DNA from 3 places in the Streptomyces sp. NPDC001157 genome. Region 2 is predicted to be linked to each of the others. Evidence: predicted binding sites of a transcription regulator. Region 2 holds the regulator's gene; each other region holds the start of a gene.
What was found. The regulator HspR, encoded in region 2, represses chaperone genes until heat shock. The targets are predictions, from matches to a motif close to TTGAGNNNNNNNNNCTCAA.

Region 1 (5,893 bases), on a different contig from region 2:
ATCCTCTTCGTGCTCGCCGGTCATGTCGTGGGCCTGTTCGTGCCGAAGTCGTGGACCGACTCGATCGGTGCCCGCGAGCACACGTACCACCTGTTCTCGCTGTACGGCGGCACGGCGGCCGGCGCGCTCGCCGTCGCCGGGATCCTGCTGCTCGTCCACCGCCGACGCACGCACGCCCCGGTGTTCCGGGCGACGACCGTGAACGACAAGCTGATGTACGTCGTCCTGGTCGCCGCCATCGCGATGGGCGTGGCCGCCAAGCTCACCCATGTCTCCGGCGACGGCTACAACTACCGTTCCTCCATTGCGCCTTGGGCCCGCAGCCTGTTCACGCTCCAGCCGAGGACAGAGCTGATGGAGGGGGTGCCGGTGCTGTACCGGGTGCACGCGACGATCGGCATGGCGCTGATCGCCCTGGTGCCGTACACCCGCCTGGTCCATGTCCTCAGCGTGCCGGCGCAGTATCTGTTCCGCCCGTACGTGGTGTACCGCAGCCGCGACCCCGGGCAGTTGGGGCCGCGGCCGGAGCGGCGGGGCCGGGAGAGGACGGGCGTCTGACGGTTATGCCGCGCCGCCCTTGGTGTCCCGGTCCTCGTCGACGATCTCGGCGTCCACCACGCCCTCCTCGTCCTGCGGCGAGGTGTGCTGCTCGGTGCCGCTGCCGGCGGCGCCCTGGTCGGCCTGGGCGTACATGGCCTGGCCCATCTTCTGGCTGACGGTGGCGAGTTTCTCGACGCCGGTGCGCAGCTCGTTGGTGTCCGCGTTCCGTTCCAGCAGGCCCTTGAGTTCGGTGGCCGCCGTCTCCACCTCCGACTTGGTGTCCGCGGGGATGCGGTCCTCGTTGTCCCGGATGAACTTCTCGGTCTGGTAGACGAGTTGTTCGGCCTGGTTGCGGGTCTCCGCGGCCTCCCGCCGCTTGCGGTCCTCCTCGGCGTACTGCTCGGCCTCCCGCATCATGCGGTCGATGTCGTCCTTGGGGAGCGCCGAGCCGCCGGTCACCGTCATCTTCTGTTCGCGGCCGGTGGCGAGGTCCTTGGCCGACACATGCATGATGCCGTTGGCGTCGATGTCGAAGGCGACCTCGATCTGCGGGACCCCGCGCGGGGCCGGGGGCAGACCCGTGAGGTCGAAGACGCCCAGCTTCTTGTTGTACGCGGCGATCTCGCGTTCGCCCTGGTAGACCTGGATGCCCACCGAGGGCTGGTTGTCGGTGGCCGTCGTGAAGATCTCCGAACGCCGGGTCGGGATGGTCGTGTTGCGCTCGATCAGCTTGGTCATGATGCCGCCCTTGGTCTCGATGCCGAGGGACAGCGGGGTGACGTCGAGGAGGAGCACGTCCTTGACGTCGCCGCGGATGACGCCCGCCTGGAGGGCCGCGCCGACGGCCACGACCTCGTCGGGGTTGACGCCCTTGTGCGGGTCCTTGCCGGTGAGTTCCTTGACCAGGTCGGTGACCGCGGGCATCCGGGTCGAGCCACCGACGAGGATGACGTGGTCGACCGCGGACAGCTTGATACCGGCGTCCTTGACCGCCTGGTGGAAGGGGGTCTTGCAGCGGTCGAGGAGGTCGGCGGTGAGTTCCTGGAACTGGGCGCGGGTCATCTTCTCGTCGAGGTGCAGCGGCCCCTCGGCGGATGCGGTGATGTAGGGGAGGTTGATCGTCGTCTCGGACGAGCTGGACAGCTCGATCTTGGCCTTCTCTGCGCCCTCGCGCAGCCGCTGCACGGCCATCTTGTCGGCCGCGAGGTCGATGCCGTACTGCCCCTTGAACTTCTTGACGAGGTGCTCGACGATCCGCTGGTCCCAGTCGTCGCCCCCGAGGTGGGTGTCGCCGTTGGTCGCCTTGACCTCGATGACGCCGTCGCCGATCTCCAGGAGCGACACGTCGAAGGTGCCGCCGCCGAGGTCGAAGACCAGCACGGTCTGCTCCTCGCCGCGGTCGAGGCCGTAGGCGAGGGCGGCGGCCGTCGGCTCGTTGATGATCCGCAGGACCTTCAGGCCGGCGATCTCCCCGGCCTCCTTGGTGGCCTGCCGCTGGGAGTCGTCGAAGTACGCCGGCACGGTGATCACCGCATCCGTGACGTCCTCTCCGAGGTAGGACTCCGCGTCCCGCTTCAGCTTCTGCAGCACCCGCGCGGACAGCTCCTGCGCCCGGTAGCGGGTGCCGTCCACGGAGCCCTGCTCGGGGAAGCGCCAGCTCGCGTCGCCCATGTGCCGCTTCACGGAGCGGGCGGTCCGCTCCACGTTGGTCACGGCCTGCCTTTTCGCGACCTCCCCGACGAGCACCTCGCCGTTCTTGGCGAAGGCCACGACCGACGGTGTGGTCCTGGCCCCCTCCGCATTCGCAACGACGGTGGGTTCGCCGCCCTCCAGCACGGCCACCACCGAGTTCGTGGTCCCCAGATCGATCCCGACCGCACGTGCCATCTCCGTCCCCTTCCGCCAGGGCACCTCTCGAAGTCCAGCACAAAACTTGAGTGGGCTCTTGTCAATGGGACGAGTGACCTGGTGGGCCGACACCAAACGGGGCCTGAGCGGTCGCTCAGGCCCCGGGGGAACGCTCAGGCCAGCTTGGCCGACAGGGTGATCGTCGTGCCGGTGAGGGCTTGGCTGACCGGGCAGTTCTTCTTGGCGTCCTCGGCGGCGGCGACAAAGGCGTCGTTGTCGATGCCGGGGACCGTGCCCTCGACGGTCAGGTGGATGCCCGTGATGCCCTCACCCGGCTGGAAGTTCACGTCGGCCGAGGTGATCAGCTTGGTGGGCGGGGTGCCGGCGCCGGCCAGGGCGTGCGACAGCGCCATGGAGAAGCAGCTGGAGTGCGCGGCGGCGATCAGCTCCTCCGGGCTGGTCTTGCCGTTCGCGTCCTGGGAGCGCGAGGCCCAGGTGACCGGCTGCTCGGCGATGGCACCGGAGGAGTCGAAGGAGACGACACCGTTGCCCTCGAGCAGGTTGCCTTCCCAGACGGTGTGTGCGGAGCGCGTGGTTGCCACGATGAATCCCTTCGAATTCTGGCTGTTCCTGTACGACACCATCCGATCACATTCCGGCTCACTGCACCCGGAACACGGGCCCACGCGCGGTGAACGGCAGCCGTGCCCCCTGCGGGATCAGATACGCGTGCTCGCGCCGCACCCGCAGGACGTCGCACCAGCCGTCCGTGATCACCAGTACCGGCGCGCCCGGCGGGAAGTCGTCCGCGCGGTGGAGCAGGTCGATGCCCGGCTGCAGGACCGTACCGCCGCGGCCGTGGACGCGCACCCGGCCGGCGATCTCCGTGACCGGCACGAAGCCCGCGTCGTGCGGGGCCGTGTCGCAGAAGATCACGCGGGCGGCCGGGACGTCGCGGGCCTCGGCGTAGGAGGCGATGGCGCCGAGGGCCTTGCCGAGGAGGGTGCGGTCCATGGAGCCGGAGGTGTCCAGGACGACGCCGAAGGTGCAGCGGGCGATCTCCTCGGGCGGGAAGTAGCGGCCGGCGCGCGGGATGTCGGGCGAGGAGGACTGGCGGCGCGAGGGGCGCGCGTATGTCCGTACGGGCTGCGGGCTGGGCACGAACTCGTCGAACCAGCGGGCCAGTCGGGCGTCCCAGGGCAGGGGCGGGTGGCTGAGGGTGCGGATCTCCTCGACCAGACCGCCGGGGAGGAAGCCGCGCCCCTGCTGCTGGTGCAGGTCCAGGCCCTGGCTCAGGCCCCGGCGGTAGAACTCGTCGAGGTCGACGTACGCGCCGGGCGGGCCCAGCGGGGCGCCGAGCATGTCGCCGCTGCCCTTGCCGCGCAGGGTGGACAGGCGGCGCATACGGCGCAGGTCGCCGGCGAGACGGTCGTAGACCTCCTCGGAGGAGAGGCCGGTGAGGGCCGGGTCGTGCAGGAGCCCCTCCGGCATGGTGCCGACCTGCATCTCCTGCAGCCAGCCGTTGATCACGTAGTCGCAGGCGATGTTGAAGAGGTAGTGGTCGCGGGTGCCGCAGCGGTCGCCGTGGCGCAGGGCGGCGTGCAGCATCTCGTGGGCGAGGATGAACCGCCATTCCTCGTCGTCGAAGCGGCGCAGCGGGTTGATGTAGATCACGCCGGCCTCGGCGTTCACCGCGGCCACGGAGATGCCGTGCGCGCGGGCGAGTTCGGCGTCGGCGACGAGTGTGATGCCTGCCGCGATGCCGCCGAGCAGCGGGTAGGAGGAGATGAACCAGCTCAGGGCCCGCTCCCAGGGGCGCTGCGGGGTGACTTCCCCGCTGAGGGAGTCGCGGCGACCGCCCGCCATGTCCATCGCCGCGGACACGGTCCGGGTCAGGGCGGTGGCGAACGCCAGCTGGTGGTCCGGGGGCCGGCCGTAGTACCCGTGCCAGGTCAGGAGCAGCTGGTCGGGCTCGCCGCCGGCCGTGCCGCAGCGCTCGTACGCGGGCGGGAGCCCGTCCCGCCGCCAGCGCGCGGCGAGTTGCTCCTCGTCGCCGTCGGGGTAGGAGGCGGGCAGCGCCTCCGGGGTCTCGCCGATGGTGAAGTTCAGCAGGAAGCGGTTGACGACGACACAGCGTGCGGCGAGGTCGTGGCGGTCCGGCTGGGTGCGCTCGCCCTGCGCCGCCGGGACGTGCCCGAAGCCGAGGTGCAGGACGGCGTGGGCGAGGGCCCAGGCCCAGGCGGCGGGTTCGGCGAGCCGGTGCGGGTGGACGTGCAGGTCGGCGGCGGAGTCGACGACCACGAGCCCGTCGCGGGGCGCGATCTCGCACTCCTCGTCGCGGCAGACGTCGAACTCCACGGCCGCGAGGGCCGGGTTGGCCTTCACCAGCGCCATCCCCTCGGCGAACGCCTCGGTCGCGAGGTCCCGCTTCTGCTGCCCCTTGCCCTTGGTACGGCTCACCGCCGCGCCTCCACCAGCCGGGGCATGTCCCGAGCGGCCTCGATGAGGAACCACGAGGGCAGGACGGGGTTGCCGTCGGTGTCGGAGGCGATGACGGTCTGGGCGACCTCGACGGAGATCTCGGCGAGCTGCACCAGCAGCGACTTGGCTCGGTACGCGGTCTGCCGGCCGTTCGCCGACATGTGCTCCTTGCTGACCGGGAGTTCCTTGATCAGGCGGCCGCGGAAGGACTCGGCGAGGTAGTAGAGCAGGTCGCGGTCCTCGACGCGGTTGGGCCAGCGGGCGTCGCCCTTGATGATCGCCTCGATGCCGAACTGGCTGCGCACGATCTTGACGTAGCCGCAGAAGGCCGTGGCGTGCGCGGGCGTCAGCGTGCCGTGCGCGAGGACCTTCAGCGTCTCCTCGTCTAGGTCGCGGCCGAAGGAGTGCAGCGCGTCGGAGAGCATGTGCCAGGAGCGGGGCGTGGAGAAGGGCTCCTCGGTCTTCGGCGGCCTGGACCACAGGTGGTCGGGCCGGTCGGTGAGGTGGTCGAGGATCCAGGGGTGGATGTCGTTGTTCGCCGCCCAGGTCAGCCAGTCCTTGGCGGAGGCCTCCAGGTGGACGTGGGCGAGACGGTTGACGAGGGCGGAGGCGACGGGGCGGGCGAGCGCGTTGTCGGTGGCGCGGTTGCCGGCGCCGATGACGATCGATCCCTTCGGCAGCTCGTAGTTGCCGATACGGCGGTCGAGGATCAGGGAGTAGAACGCCTTCTGGACGTCCGGGGTGGCCGCGTTGAGCTCGTCCAGGAACAGGCAGTACGGCTCGTCGCGGGCGATCGCCTCCGGCGGGCAGAACACCGACCGTCCGTCGCGGATCTGCGGGACGCCGATCAGGTCCTCCGGCGCGAGCTGGGTGCCGAGCAGGCTCACGCACTCCAGGCCCAGCGACTCTGCGAAGTCCCGCACCAGGGAGGACTTTCCGATGCCGGGGGCACCCCAGATGAAGACCGGCCGAACGGTGGCGAGGCCGAGAAGCAGTTCGGGGATACGGGCGGGAGTGACGGACA
Region 2 (5,893 bases):
CCCGCCGCGAGGCCGCCGAGACCCGCAACCAGGGCGAGCAGCTCGTCTACCAGACGGAGAAGTTCCTCAAGGACAACGAGGACAAGGTCCCCGGCGAGATCAAGACCGAGGTCGAGGCGTCCGTCGAGGAGCTGAAGACCGCGCTCAAGGGCGAGGACACCGCCGAGATCCGCACCGCCACCGAGAAGGTCGCGGCCGTCTCGCAGAAGCTGGGCCAGGCCATGTACGCCGACGCCCAGGCCTCGCAGGCCGCCGCCGGCGGCGCCGCGGGCGCCGAGGCCCCCAAGGCCGACGACGACGTCGTGGACGCCGAGATCGTGGACGACGAGCGCAAGGACGGTGCCGCGTGACGGAGGAGACCCCGGGCTTCGACGAGAAGCCCGACGTCCCCTCCGGCGCCACCCCCGACGACGCCGAGCCGCAGGCCGCCTCCCCCTCCTCGGGGGAGGGGGCGGCCCCGGCCGGGGACGCAGCACAGGTCGCCGGTCTGACGGCCCAGCTGGACCAGGTGCGCACGGCGCTCGGCGAGCGCACGGCGGACCTCCAGCGGCTCCAGGCCGAGTACCAGAACTACCGCCGCCGTGTGGAGCGGGACCGGATCACGGTCAAGGAGATCGCCATCGCGAACCTCCTGACCGAGCTCCTGCCCGTGCTCGACGACATCGGCCGCGCCCGGGACCACGGCGAACTCGTCGGCGGATTCAAGTCCGTCGCGGAGTCGCTGGAGACCGTCGCGGCGAAGATGGGACTGCAGCAGTTCGGCAAGGAGGGCGAGCCCTTCGACCCGACGATCCACGAGGCCCTGATGCACTCGTACGCGCCGGACGTCACCGAGACGACGTGCGTGGCGATTCTGCAGCCCGGGTATCGCTTCGGCGAGCGCACCATCCGCCCCGCGCGGGTGGCCGTCGCCGAACCGCAGCCCGGCGCCCAGACCGTCAAGGCCGAAGAAGCGACCGAGGCGGCCGACGACAAGGAGAGCGGTGGCCCGGACGAGGGCTGAGCTTGAACCGATGAGAAAGGAGGGGCGTCGAGGATGAGCACCAAGGACTTCATCGAGAAGGACTACTACAAGGTCCTCGGCGTCCCCAAGGACGCCACCGAGGCCGAGATCAAGAAGGCGTACCGGAAGCTCGCCCGCGAGAACCACCCGGACGCCAACAAGGGCAACGCCAAGGCCGAGGAGCGCTTCAAGGAGATCTCCGAGGCGAACGACATACTCGGCGACCCCAAGAAGCGCAAGGAGTACGACGAGGCCCGCGCCCTCTTCGGCAACGGCGGCTTCCGCCCCGGGCCGGGCGGCGCAGGCGGCTCCTTCAACTTCGACCTGGGCGACCTCTTCGGAGGCGGCGCCCAGGGCGGGGGTTCCGGAGGATTCGGCGGCGGAATCGGTGACGTCTTCGGGGGCCTGTTCAACCGGGGCAGCTCCGGCACCACCCGGGTGCAGCCCAGGCGCGGCCAGGACATCGACACCGAGGTCAGCCTCAGCTTCACCGAGGCGATCGAGGGGGCGACGGTCCCGCTGCGCATGTCCTCGCAGTCACCCTGCAAGGCCTGCTCCGGCACCGGCGACGCCAACGGCAACCCGCGGGTGTGCCCGACGTGTGTCGGCACCGGCCAGGTCGCCCGGGGGTCCGGCGGCGGCTTCTCGCTCACCGACCCCTGCCCGGACTGCAAGGGCCGCGGCCTGATCGCGGAGAACCCCTGCGAGGTCTGCAAGGGCTCGGGGCGTGCGAAGTCCTCCCGGACGATGCAGGTCCGTATCCCCGCGGGCGTCTCGGACGGCCAGCGCATCCGGCTGCGCGGCAAGGGCGCACCGGGCGAGCGGGGCGGCCCGGCGGGCGATCTGTACGTCACCGTGCATGTCGACGCGCACCCCGTGTTCGGCCGCAAGGGCGACAACCTCACCGTCACCGTCCCCGTGACGTTCGCGGAGGCGGCGCTCGGCGGCGAGGTCAGGGTCCCCACCCTGGGCGGCCCGCCCGTCACCCTGAAGCTGCCGCCCGGCACGCCCAACGGCCGCACCATGCGCGCCCGCGGCAAGGGCGCGGTCCGCAAGGACGGCACCCGGGGCGACCTCCTGGTCACCGTCGAGGTGAGTGTCCCGGCGGATCTGACGGGGAAGGCTCGTGACGCGCTGGAGGCGTATCGCGAGGCGACCGCGGGCGAGGACCCGCGGGCGGAGCTGTTCCAGGCCGCGAAGGGAGCATGAGAGAGATGGACGGCCGTCGACGCAACCCGTACGAACTGACCGAGGAGACCCCGGTCTACGTCATCTCGGTGGCGGCCCAGCTCTCCGGCCTGCACCCGCAGACCCTGCGCCAGTACGACCGCCTCGGCCTGGTCTCGCCCGACCGCACCCCCGGCCGCGGCCGCCGCTACTCGGCCCGCGACATCGAACTGCTGCGCACCGTGCAGCAGTTGTCGCAGGACGAGGGCATCAACCTGGCCGGCATCAAGCGGATCATCGAACTGGAGAACCAGGTCGCCGCGCTCCAGCAGCGGGTGGCCGAACTCCAGGCCGCCGTCGAGGGCGCGGCGGCGGCGATGCAGCAGCGTGAGGCGGCGGTGCATGCGTCGTACCGCCGCGATCTGGTCCCGTACCAGGAGGTCCAGCAGACCAGCGCGCTGGTGGTGTGGCGGCCGAAGGGGCGCCAGGACTGAGCACATGAGAAGGGGCCCGGAGGTTCGCTGAGAACCTCCGGGGCCCTTCTCATGTCAAGGTCCGGGCGGGCAGGGTCAGTTCTCCCAGATGCCGTACGCGGTCGACCGTGTGTCCGCCTCCGCGCCCGAGGAGTCCAGACGGATCACGCGGTAGTAGTACAGGCTCAGCGTGTCCTCGTGGACGGTGGTGTCCATATAGAACGTGGCGTCGCCCGTCGTGCCCTCGGACAGGGTGACATAGGCGGACGTGGCCGGGTCCCAGCGCTCCACGCGGTAGGAGGCGTACTGGGAGCAGTCACCGAGGCCGTTGCTCTCGTTGCAGCCGACGTACAGCTCGGGGTACTGGTCCTCGAAGACCGTGGTGCCCGTCCAGCCCGGCGGCCGGGTGTCGGGCAGGGTGACCGTGATGTCGGCCGTGTGCCAGAAGTCCGGCCCCTCGTCCCAGAGGGCGTCCACGGCGGCCACCCGGTAGACGTGGGCCGCGCCGTCCGGCACCGTCGGGCAGAGGATCTCGGTCTCGGCGAGCGACTCCCCCTTCCAGCAGTTCCGCTTCCAGACGGTCTCGCCGGTCTCCGGGTCGGTGGTGCCCTGCCACACGTAGTACGTGAAGACGTCGTCGTCGGCAGGCGGGGTCCAGGACAGCCGTACGCCGAGCGGGACCTGTTCGGCGGTCAGGTTCTGCACCGGGTCAGGACGCTTGGTGTCCGGGGTCGTCTCGGTGGCCGCCGGACCGGGCCGAGAGGCGTGTCCGTACGGGTCGACGGTGACGACCCGGTACTCGTACGTCGTCTCGGAGGCGCCGGAGACGTCCTCGCAGCTGCCGCGCAGCACCTGGCGGCCGGCGTAGGACGGGGCGTCGTCGCTCGCCCACCACCAGCTCACCGAGGGATCCGTGCCGTCGGGCCCGCACCTGTCCACGACGGTCGTCTCGCCTGTCACCGGGTCGGCCCGCTCGATCCGGTAGGTGAGCAGCGGGGCGGTGTCGTGGGTCCACGGGTCGGCGCTCGCCCAGGAGACGTACACGCCCTTGGCGGAGCGGGTCGCGGTGGTCTCGTACGGGGCGATCGCCTCCGGCCGGTCCGCCATGCGCAGGGCGACCTCCACCGGTGCGGAGGCGTTGCCCTTGGTGTCCTGGGTGCGGACCGCGTACCGGTAGGAGTCGGCGGCGGCGAGCAGCTGGCGCGGCACGACATCGGTGTGCGCCGTGGTGGTGCCGGTGCCGGGCAGCGCGTTGGAGTAGCCGCCGGTCGCCGGGTCGTACTGGAGGACCTGGTAGGAGGCGGCGCCGTGGACGGCGGACCACACCAGGTGCGGGACGCCGGCGCGGTACTCGACCCGGGCGTCGGCGGCGGTCGCCGGCGGGGTCATGTCGAACGTGGTGAACGTGGTGGCCGCCGAGTACACGGACCAGTTCCCGACGGCGTCCCTGGCCCGGCCCCGGTAGGTGACCTTGCTGCCGTCGGCCGGCTGACCGGTGTCGCAGGTCGCGCCCTTGGTGCCGGTGTAGACGGTGGACCAGGCGTTGGTGGCCGGGTTGAGCCGCTGGAGTTCGTACAGCGCGATGTCGGCCGCGTTCGCCGCGGTGGTGACCAACTCCGGGCCCGCGTAGGGCTGGTCGGCCGGGCAGGCGTCCATCTCGACGAACGGCGCGGCGGGCGGCGTCTTGTCGACGGTGGTGACGGGCTGGTCGGCGCTGCCGGTGGAGGTGTTGCCGGCCTTGTCGTAGGCGCGGACCTCGTAGTAGTACGTGGCGCCGGTCGCGGGCGGGGCGTCGGTGTACGACGTGCCCGTGGTCGTGGTCAGCCGCGTCCAGGTGCTGCTGCCCTTGAGCCGGCGGTAGACCTTGTACCCGGCGAGGTCCATCTCCTTGTTCTTCGCCCAGGAGACCTTGGCCTTGCGGGTCGTGGTGTCGTACGACACGGACGTCCCGGTCGGGGTGAGGGGCTTGACCTTGTCGACGGTGGGGGAGGTACGGGGGGTGTACGTGAACTTGACCGTGGCGGAGCCGGTCCAGTTGACGTAGTCGACGCGCAGGCTGTGCTTGCCGGACGGGATCGTCACGTTGACGGTCTTCGACACGGTGGTGGAGGTGTTCTTCCACAGGTCGATCTTGCGGACGCCGTCGAGGTAGACGCGGACGCCGTCCTGGGAGGAGGCGGCGAAGGAGAACGGGCCGCCCGAGCCGAAGTCGCGGGTCACGCTCCAGCGGACGCCGAAGTTGTTCGACGGCAGACCGGAGGCAGGGGCGCCGGTCCCCCAGTTCTCGCCGATCGCGGAGTCGCAGTCCGTCTTCTTCGGGGTGCCGGAGAAGGCGGTGTTCGCGAAGAACTGCCGCTTGTAGACGGGCGAGGTGCACGTGGTCGCGGCGGAGGCGGGGGCGGTGGTCACGCAGAGCAGGCCTGCGGACGTCGCGAGCACGACGGCGGTCGCGGCCGCGGCAGTCGTGCGTCTGGCTGGGATCATTCGGTCCTCTGGTCGGGATGGGAGCGGCTGAGGGGAGCTGCCGTGATCATGACTCGTGAGGAATCGCGTTGGTTGTACGGATCTTTGCCTGCCGATTGCCTGCGGTTGCATGGAGAGTCCGTAAAGAACCTTTGGAGGCGTTTCCGTCCTGTCTTTACATGGTCGGCGGAGTGTTGCGTTGCGCACTCGTTAAGTAGTTGCGCTTGACGCCTGGGGGCCGCTCCGCGTTGGCTTTTCAGTCACCTGGGTCGCACGTTTGCGCCCGCGTCCGGAAGGCATCAGAAGTGAGCTCCATGCGTCCCACGCGTCGTACCGCCATCGCCGTGGCAGCGTCCACGATGACTCTGTCGCTCTCCGCCTGCGGCGTGCTGAACGTGACGGGGGACAGCAGCTCGGCGAGCCCCACGAAGGGCAACGACGTCACCGTCGGTCTGCTGCTTCCGGAGACGGCCAACACGCGGTACGAGAACTTCGACTACCCGATCATCAAGAAGCAGGTCGCCTCGCTCACCAGGCAGCAGGGCAAGGTCGACTACCAGAACGCCGGCCAGAACGCGGCCAAGCAGACGGCCCAGATGCAGAAGATGATCGACGACAAGGTCGACATCATCCTGCTGGACGCCGTGGACTCGCACGCCATCGCCGCTGAGGTGAAGAAGGCGAAGGACGCCGGTATCCCGGTCATCGCCTACGACCGGCTCGCCGAGGGCCCGATCGACGCGTACATCTCCTTCGACAACGAGCTGGTCGGCGAGGTCCAGGGCCG
Region 3 (5,893 bases), on a different contig from region 2:
GCCGACTTCCTGAACACATACAAGGCGCGTACGGGACGGAATGCCGTGATCTACACGGCCACGAGCTGGTGGAGCGACTGCACGGGCAACTACGGCGGCTTCGCGTCCGTCAGCCCGTTGTGGATCGCGCGGTATGCGTCGGACGCGGGGACGCTGCCGGCCGGGTGGAGCTACTACTCCATGTGGCAGTACACCTCGTCCGGGCCGACCGTCGGCGACCATGACAAGTTCAACGGGGCGCTGGATCGGGTCGTCGCCCTCGCCAACGGCTGATCCCCTCCCGTGCACACTCGGCGAAGGCCCAGGCCTCCCTCACGGGACCCGGGCCTTCCCCTATCCGGTGGCGTCCGTCACGCCGCCACCGGAACCTCCGGCTTCGCGTCGCTCGTGGCGGGCGCGAGGGCCAGCTCCAGGACCTGGCGGACGTCGGTCACGGCGTGGACGTCGAGCTTGTCCAGCACCTCCGCGGGGACGTCGTCCAGGTCGGCTTCGTTGCGCTTCGGGATGATCACCGTGGTGACGCCCGCCCGGTGCGCGGCGAGCAGCTTCTGCTTCACGCCGCCGATGGGCAGGACGCGGCCGGTCAGCGAGACCTCGCCGGTCATCGCCACGTCCGTGCGGACCAGGCGGCCGGACAGAAGGGAGGCCAGGGCCGTCGTCATCGTGACGCCCGCGCTCGGGCCGTCCTTCGGGACCGCGCCCGCCGGGAAGTGGATGTGCACCCCACGGTCCTTCAGGTCGGCGACGGGGAGCTCCAGCTCCGCGCCGTGCGACCGCAGGAAGCTCAGCGCGATCTGTGCCGACTCCTTCATCACGTCGCCGAGCTGGCCCGTGAGGGTCAGGCCCGCCGCGCCCGTCTCCGGGTCGGCCAGGGACGCCTCCACGTAAAGGACATCGCCGCCCGCGCCGGTGACCGCGAGACCCGTCGCCACGCCCGGGACCGCCGTGCGGCGCTCCGCCGGGTCCTGCGCGGACTCGGGCACGTGGTGCGGCCGCCCGATCAGGCCGCGCAGCTCGCCGTCCGTGATGGTGAACGGCAGCTCCCGGTCGCCCAGTTCGTGCTGCGCCGCGACCTTGCGGAGCAGCCGGGCGATCGAGCGCTCCAGGGTGCGGACGCCTGCCTCGCGGGTGTACTCGCCGGCGAGCTTGCGCAGGGCGCCCTCGTCGATGGCGACCTCGTCCGAGTGCAGTCCCGCGCGCTCCAGCTGGCGCGGCAGCAGGTGGTCGCGGGCGATGACGACCTTCTCGTCCTCGGTGTAACCGTCCAGGCGGACCAGCTCCATACGGTCGAGCAGGGCCTCCGGGATAGCCTCCAGGACGTTCGCCGTGGCGAGGAAGACGACGTCGCTCAGGTCGAGTTCGACCTCCAGGTAGTGGTCGCGGAAGGTGTGGTTCTGCGCCGGGTCCAGGACCTCCAGGAGGGCGGCCGCGGGGTCGCCGCGGAAGTCCGAGCCCACCTTGTCGATCTCGTCAAGGAGGACGACCGGGTTCATCGAACCGGCCTCCTTGATGGCGCGGACGACCCGGCCGGGCAGCGCGCCGACGTACGTACGGCGGTGGCCGCGGATCTCGGCCTCGTCGCGGACGCCGCCGAGGGCGACGCGGACGAACTTGCGGCCCATGGCGTGCGCGACGGACTCGCCGAGCGAGGTCTTGCCGACGCCGGGCGGGCCGACAAGGGCCAGTACGGCACCGCCGCGGCGGCCTCCCACGACGCCGAGGCCGCGCTCGCTGCGGCGCTTGCGCACCGCCAGGTACTCGGTGATGCGCTCCTTCACGTCCTCCAGGCCGGCGTGCTCGGCGTCGAGGATCGCCTTGGCGCCCTGGATGTCGTACGCGTCCTCGGTGCGCTCGTTCCAGGGGAGTTCGAGGACGGTGTCCAGCCAGGTGCGGATCCAGGAACCCTCGGGCGACTGGTCGCTGGACCGCTCCAGCTTGTCGACCTCCTTGAGGGCGGCTTCCCGCACCTTCTCGGGCAGGTCGGCGGCCTCCACACGGGCGCGGTAGTCGTCGGACTCCTCGCCGTCCTGCTCGCCGTTGAGCTCACGCAGTTCCTTGCGTACGGCTTCCAGCTGGCGGCGGAGCAGGAACTCCCGCTGCTGCTTGTCGACGCCCTCCTGGACGTCCTTGGCGATGGTCTCGGCGACGTCCTGCTCGGCGAGGTGGTCGCGCAGGTGCTGGGTGGCGAGCTTGAGGCGGGCGACCGGGTCGGTGGTCTCCAGCAGCTCGATCTTCTGATCGGTGGTCAGGAAGGGCGAGTAACCGGAGTTGTCGGCGAGCGCGGAGACGTCGTCGATGGCCTGGACGCGGTCGACGACCTGCCAGGCGCCGCGCTTGCGCAGCCAGGCGGTGGCAAGGGCCTTGTACTCCTTGACCAGTTCGGTGACGTGACCGGGCAGCGGCTCGGGCACGCTCTCGTCGATCCTCGTCCCCTCGACCCACAGCGCCGCACCCGGGCCGGTGGTGCCGGCGCCGATCCTGACGCGGCCGCGGCCGCGGATCAGGGCGCCCGGGTCACCGTCGGCCAGCCGGCCGACCTGCTCGACGGTGCCGAGCACACCGGTGCCCGGGTAGCTGCCGTCGATGCGTGGCACCAGCAGGACCTTGGGCTTTCCCGGCTCGGAGCGGGCGGCGGCCTGGGCGGCCTCCACCGCGGCGCGTACGTCGGTGTCGTTCAGGTCCAGCGGCACCACCATGCCGGGCAGCACGACCTCGTCGTCGAGCGGCAGCACGGGCAGGGTGAGCGGTGTGGACGTCGATGCCATGATCTACCCTCCGGCAGTCAAGTTGAGTTATGCCGACTCAATGCATGGCGCTCCGCTAATGTTCCCGGGGCCCCGTTCGCTGTCAGCGATCACGGCGGTGAGGTGCGCGTCTGCTGGGGGCTGCCGCCCCCAGACCCCCGCTTTTCGGCCCTGAAGGGGCCTTGTCCTCAAACGCCGGACGGGCTGAAAGACTCAACGCCGGGCGAGGTGAAAAGAATCCGCGATCGGGCGGCAGTCAGGCCGTCGCCGTGCGGTACCAGCGGCGGATCATCGGCCAGGTCGCGATGCCTATGGCCAGGGAGATCAGGTGGCCCCAGTTGGTCATCGGGTCCGTGAACTCGATCAGGTCCTCGACCAGCATGCTGCCGAACAGGACCAGCACCGGCCAGCGCAGCCAGGGTGTGAGCAGCCCGGCCAGGGCGCCGACGCTGGCGGCGACGCCGAAGCTGATGCCGTAGTCGAGGCGGTGCAGGGAGCTGTCGGGGAGGTGGCCGACGAGCACGGCCAGGCCCACGGGGACCTCGGTCGCGAGGGTGGCCAGTACATGGCCGAGCAGGAAGACGACGGCCGTGCGCGCCCCGCCTATCCGCCGCTCCAGCGCGGTCAGGACGAGCAGGAAGCAGATCACGTACGGCGACACGATCCCGCCCGCGATCCACAGCGCACTGGCGAGCAGCACCAGCACGGGCGTCTGCACGAGGTGTGCGACGTCCGTGCTGGAGGCCTGGAGCAGGGAGTAGACGAGGGACGGGGCGGCATACGTGGTGATCAGTGTGGTGAGCGCCAGGACCGCCGCGTAGGCGAAGGTGAACGGCGTACCGGTGGGGGTCGGCAGGAGGCGCCAGGGGCGGAGGGTGCGGGCCGCGGGGAGGGGCACCTGCACGGTCGGTCCGGCGACGGTCGCCGGGCCGCGCTGACGCGGCATACCGTCGAGGAGTTCGGACACGTCGGGAAGGGGCGCGACCGAGGGTTCGTTGTCGGCCGTCGCGATGGGTTCCACGTTGCGGCGCTCCTTCCGTTGCGCCCCACCCTTCGCAACCACAGGGGTCCCTGTCTGTGACCGACGCCACGCGAGAGGCGATTCACAGCAACCTCTCATGCTTTTCTTGCGTCAGGGGACAACCTCCGCTTGCTCATTCGGCTTGCTCAGGGCCGCAGCAGGTGGACCTCCTTCGCGTGCGCGGCCTGGGTCGCGGGGTCCCAGTCGCCGGTGCAGTAGATGGATGCCTCGCTGATGGCGCCGTCGCGGATGTCGGCGCGCATCAGCTCCCTGCAGTACCAGGTGCCGCCCTGCTCGTCCTCCCACTGCTCCTCGAACTCGAGGACGAGGCCGGTGGGCGTGGCGTCGACGCGGTGGCGCGGCACGGTGCCGAGGAAGGGGTGACTGCGGCGGCGTGCGGCGACGAGCTCGTCGCGGCCGGAGGCCTGCAGCCGCCACTGGGGGACGGTCAGGTCGAGAAAGACGTCGGCCGTGAACAGCCCGTCAGGGGCCGTGTTGGTCTCCAGGAACCGCACGAAGAGATCGGCGAGTTCCTTGACGCGGGTGGTGGTGTCGGTGCCGGTGGTCATGACTGCGCTCCCGCGAGGTTGCGGCTGACGACCTCCATCGTGCGGTTCAGTTCCGCGGTGGGGCTGAACTCGACGATCTCGGTGCCGGCGAAGATCAGGGGCAGATGGCCGGGGGCGCCGTAGTAGGCGTCGCCGGCGTGGAAGACCTCGTCGTGGTCGGCGTACCGGAACACGATCCGGCCGGAGACGACCTGGCCCCAGTGCGGGCACTGGCAGCGGTCGTCGGGCAGGCCCCGGAAGAGCGGGGCGGGGTCCATGTCCTGCTTCATCGACTCGTACGCGACGGTGTACGGGCCGAGCTGGGCGTAGCGCCCCTCGATGACGGGCTCGTCGACCTTGAGTTCGGCCTCGGCCTTGGCGGTGCGTGGCATGGTGTCCTGCCTTCCCTGGGTGTTCTGGCTCGGGTGCTTCACCCAGGAGGCGTGAGATCGGACATCACGGTGTGGGGCCAGGCCTCACAGCCGCCACTCGGGCGGGTGTTCCGGCTGGTAGACGCAGAGGGTGCCGGTGTGCAGGGCGGTTTCGAGGTGCCGGCCGAGTTCGGGGTGGGCGGCGGCGATCCGCCGCACGGCGGCCCGGATGCGGGCGGTGACGGTGGTGCGGGCGCGCTCGGCGTCCGATCCGGTACGGCGCACCCGGCCCCCGATGCCGTACGCGGCCGCGAGCTGCCCGACCAGGGCGTCCCGCTCGACGGCGATCCGCTCCGACCGCCCGGCGTCCCCGGCCTCGTCGGCGTCCCGGGCCTCCTCCTCCAGCTCCGCCAGCCTGCGCCGGTAGGCGGCCCGGGCGGTGGCATCGATGACCTCGCCGGTGTCGCCCTGGGGGTGCAGGCCCTCGACGTGCTCGCCGCTGCCGGGCGGTGCCGCCAGCTCGACCGCGGGCACGGGCGTGCCGGGACGCGCGAGCAGCACGGAGATGTCGTTCAGCCCCTTGCTGTCGGGGAGACGTACGTCGTGACCGGCGTACCGGAGGTGCCAGAGGGGGCCTTCGCGCTGGAAGAGGGGGCAGCCGGGGGTGTCGGACGGGGTGTCGGCCTGCGCCCCGCTGTCCCGCTGCCTGCCGTTCGTCTCACCCGCTATACGTTCCGTCAGCGCGACCGCGCCCGCCGCCGCGGCCGCCCGCAGTGCCCTCTCGCGGTGCTCGCGGGCGCGTTCCGCATCGCCCATGGCCGCTGCCAGCAGCGCCAGATGGCGGTCGACCGGGCCGCGTACCGCCGCGCCGATGCCCTCCACGGCGAACAGACCGGCGTACGGGGCGAGGAGGTCGTAGAGGACGGGCGCGCAGGGGTGGGAGCCCACGGTGGCGACCGTCTCCGCGGCCTGCGCCAGCATCGGCAGCCACTCGCTGTCCCGAGGCGCACCGCCGAGCCGGGGTGCGACGGCCGACAGGCGGCGCGCGGCCTCGTCGAGCCGGCCGAACTGTGCGGCCACGAGCGCGAGGCTGACCCGGGGCCAGAGCATCGGGGAGCGTTCCAGCATGGTCGCCTCCGCCCGCACCCGCTCCAGGCCGGCCGTGTCGCCCGTCTCGGCGTACAGGCACCAGCGCTGGGTGACGGCGAG

Region 1: dnaK (molecular chaperone DnaK) is a predicted target of HspR. The motif match lies at 2,474-2,492, and genes of this name have one in related genera.
Region 3: lon (endopeptidase La) is a predicted target of HspR. The motif match lies at 2,788-2,806, and genes of this name have one in related genera.

The regions. Positions count from the first base shown of each region.
Region 1 is NZ_JBSFJW010000001.1:630,233-636,125, forward strand. It holds gene narI (respiratory nitrate reductase subunit gamma) at 1-558, shown strand, start outside; gene dnaK (molecular chaperone DnaK) at 562-2,427, opposite strand; gene ACWDAG_RS02755 (OsmC family protein) at 2,562-2,990, opposite strand; gene ACWDAG_RS02760 (vWA domain-containing protein) at 3,049-4,848, opposite strand; gene ACWDAG_RS02765 (ATP-binding protein) at 4,845-5,893, opposite strand, start outside.
Region 2 is NZ_JBSFJW010000023.1:12,224-18,116, forward strand. It holds gene dnaK (molecular chaperone DnaK) at 1-350, shown strand, start outside; gene grpE (nucleotide exchange factor GrpE) at 347-1,003, shown strand; gene dnaJ (molecular chaperone DnaJ) at 1,037-2,212, shown strand; gene ACWDAG_RS31480 (heat shock protein transcriptional repressor HspR) at 2,218-2,664, shown strand; gene ACWDAG_RS31485 (PA14 domain-containing protein) at 2,740-5,127, opposite strand; gene ACWDAG_RS31490 (sugar ABC transporter substrate-binding protein) at 5,421-5,893, shown strand, end outside.
Region 3 is NZ_JBSFJW010000027.1:37,856-43,748, reverse strand. It holds gene ACWDAG_RS34425 (lysozyme) at 1-273, shown strand, start outside; gene lon (endopeptidase La) at 351-2,765, opposite strand; gene ACWDAG_RS34415 (rhomboid-like protein) at 3,001-3,765, opposite strand; gene ACWDAG_RS34410 (hypothetical protein) at 3,912-4,334, opposite strand; gene ACWDAG_RS34405 (hypothetical protein) at 4,331-4,705, opposite strand; gene ACWDAG_RS34400 (ATP-binding protein) at 4,790-5,893, opposite strand, start outside.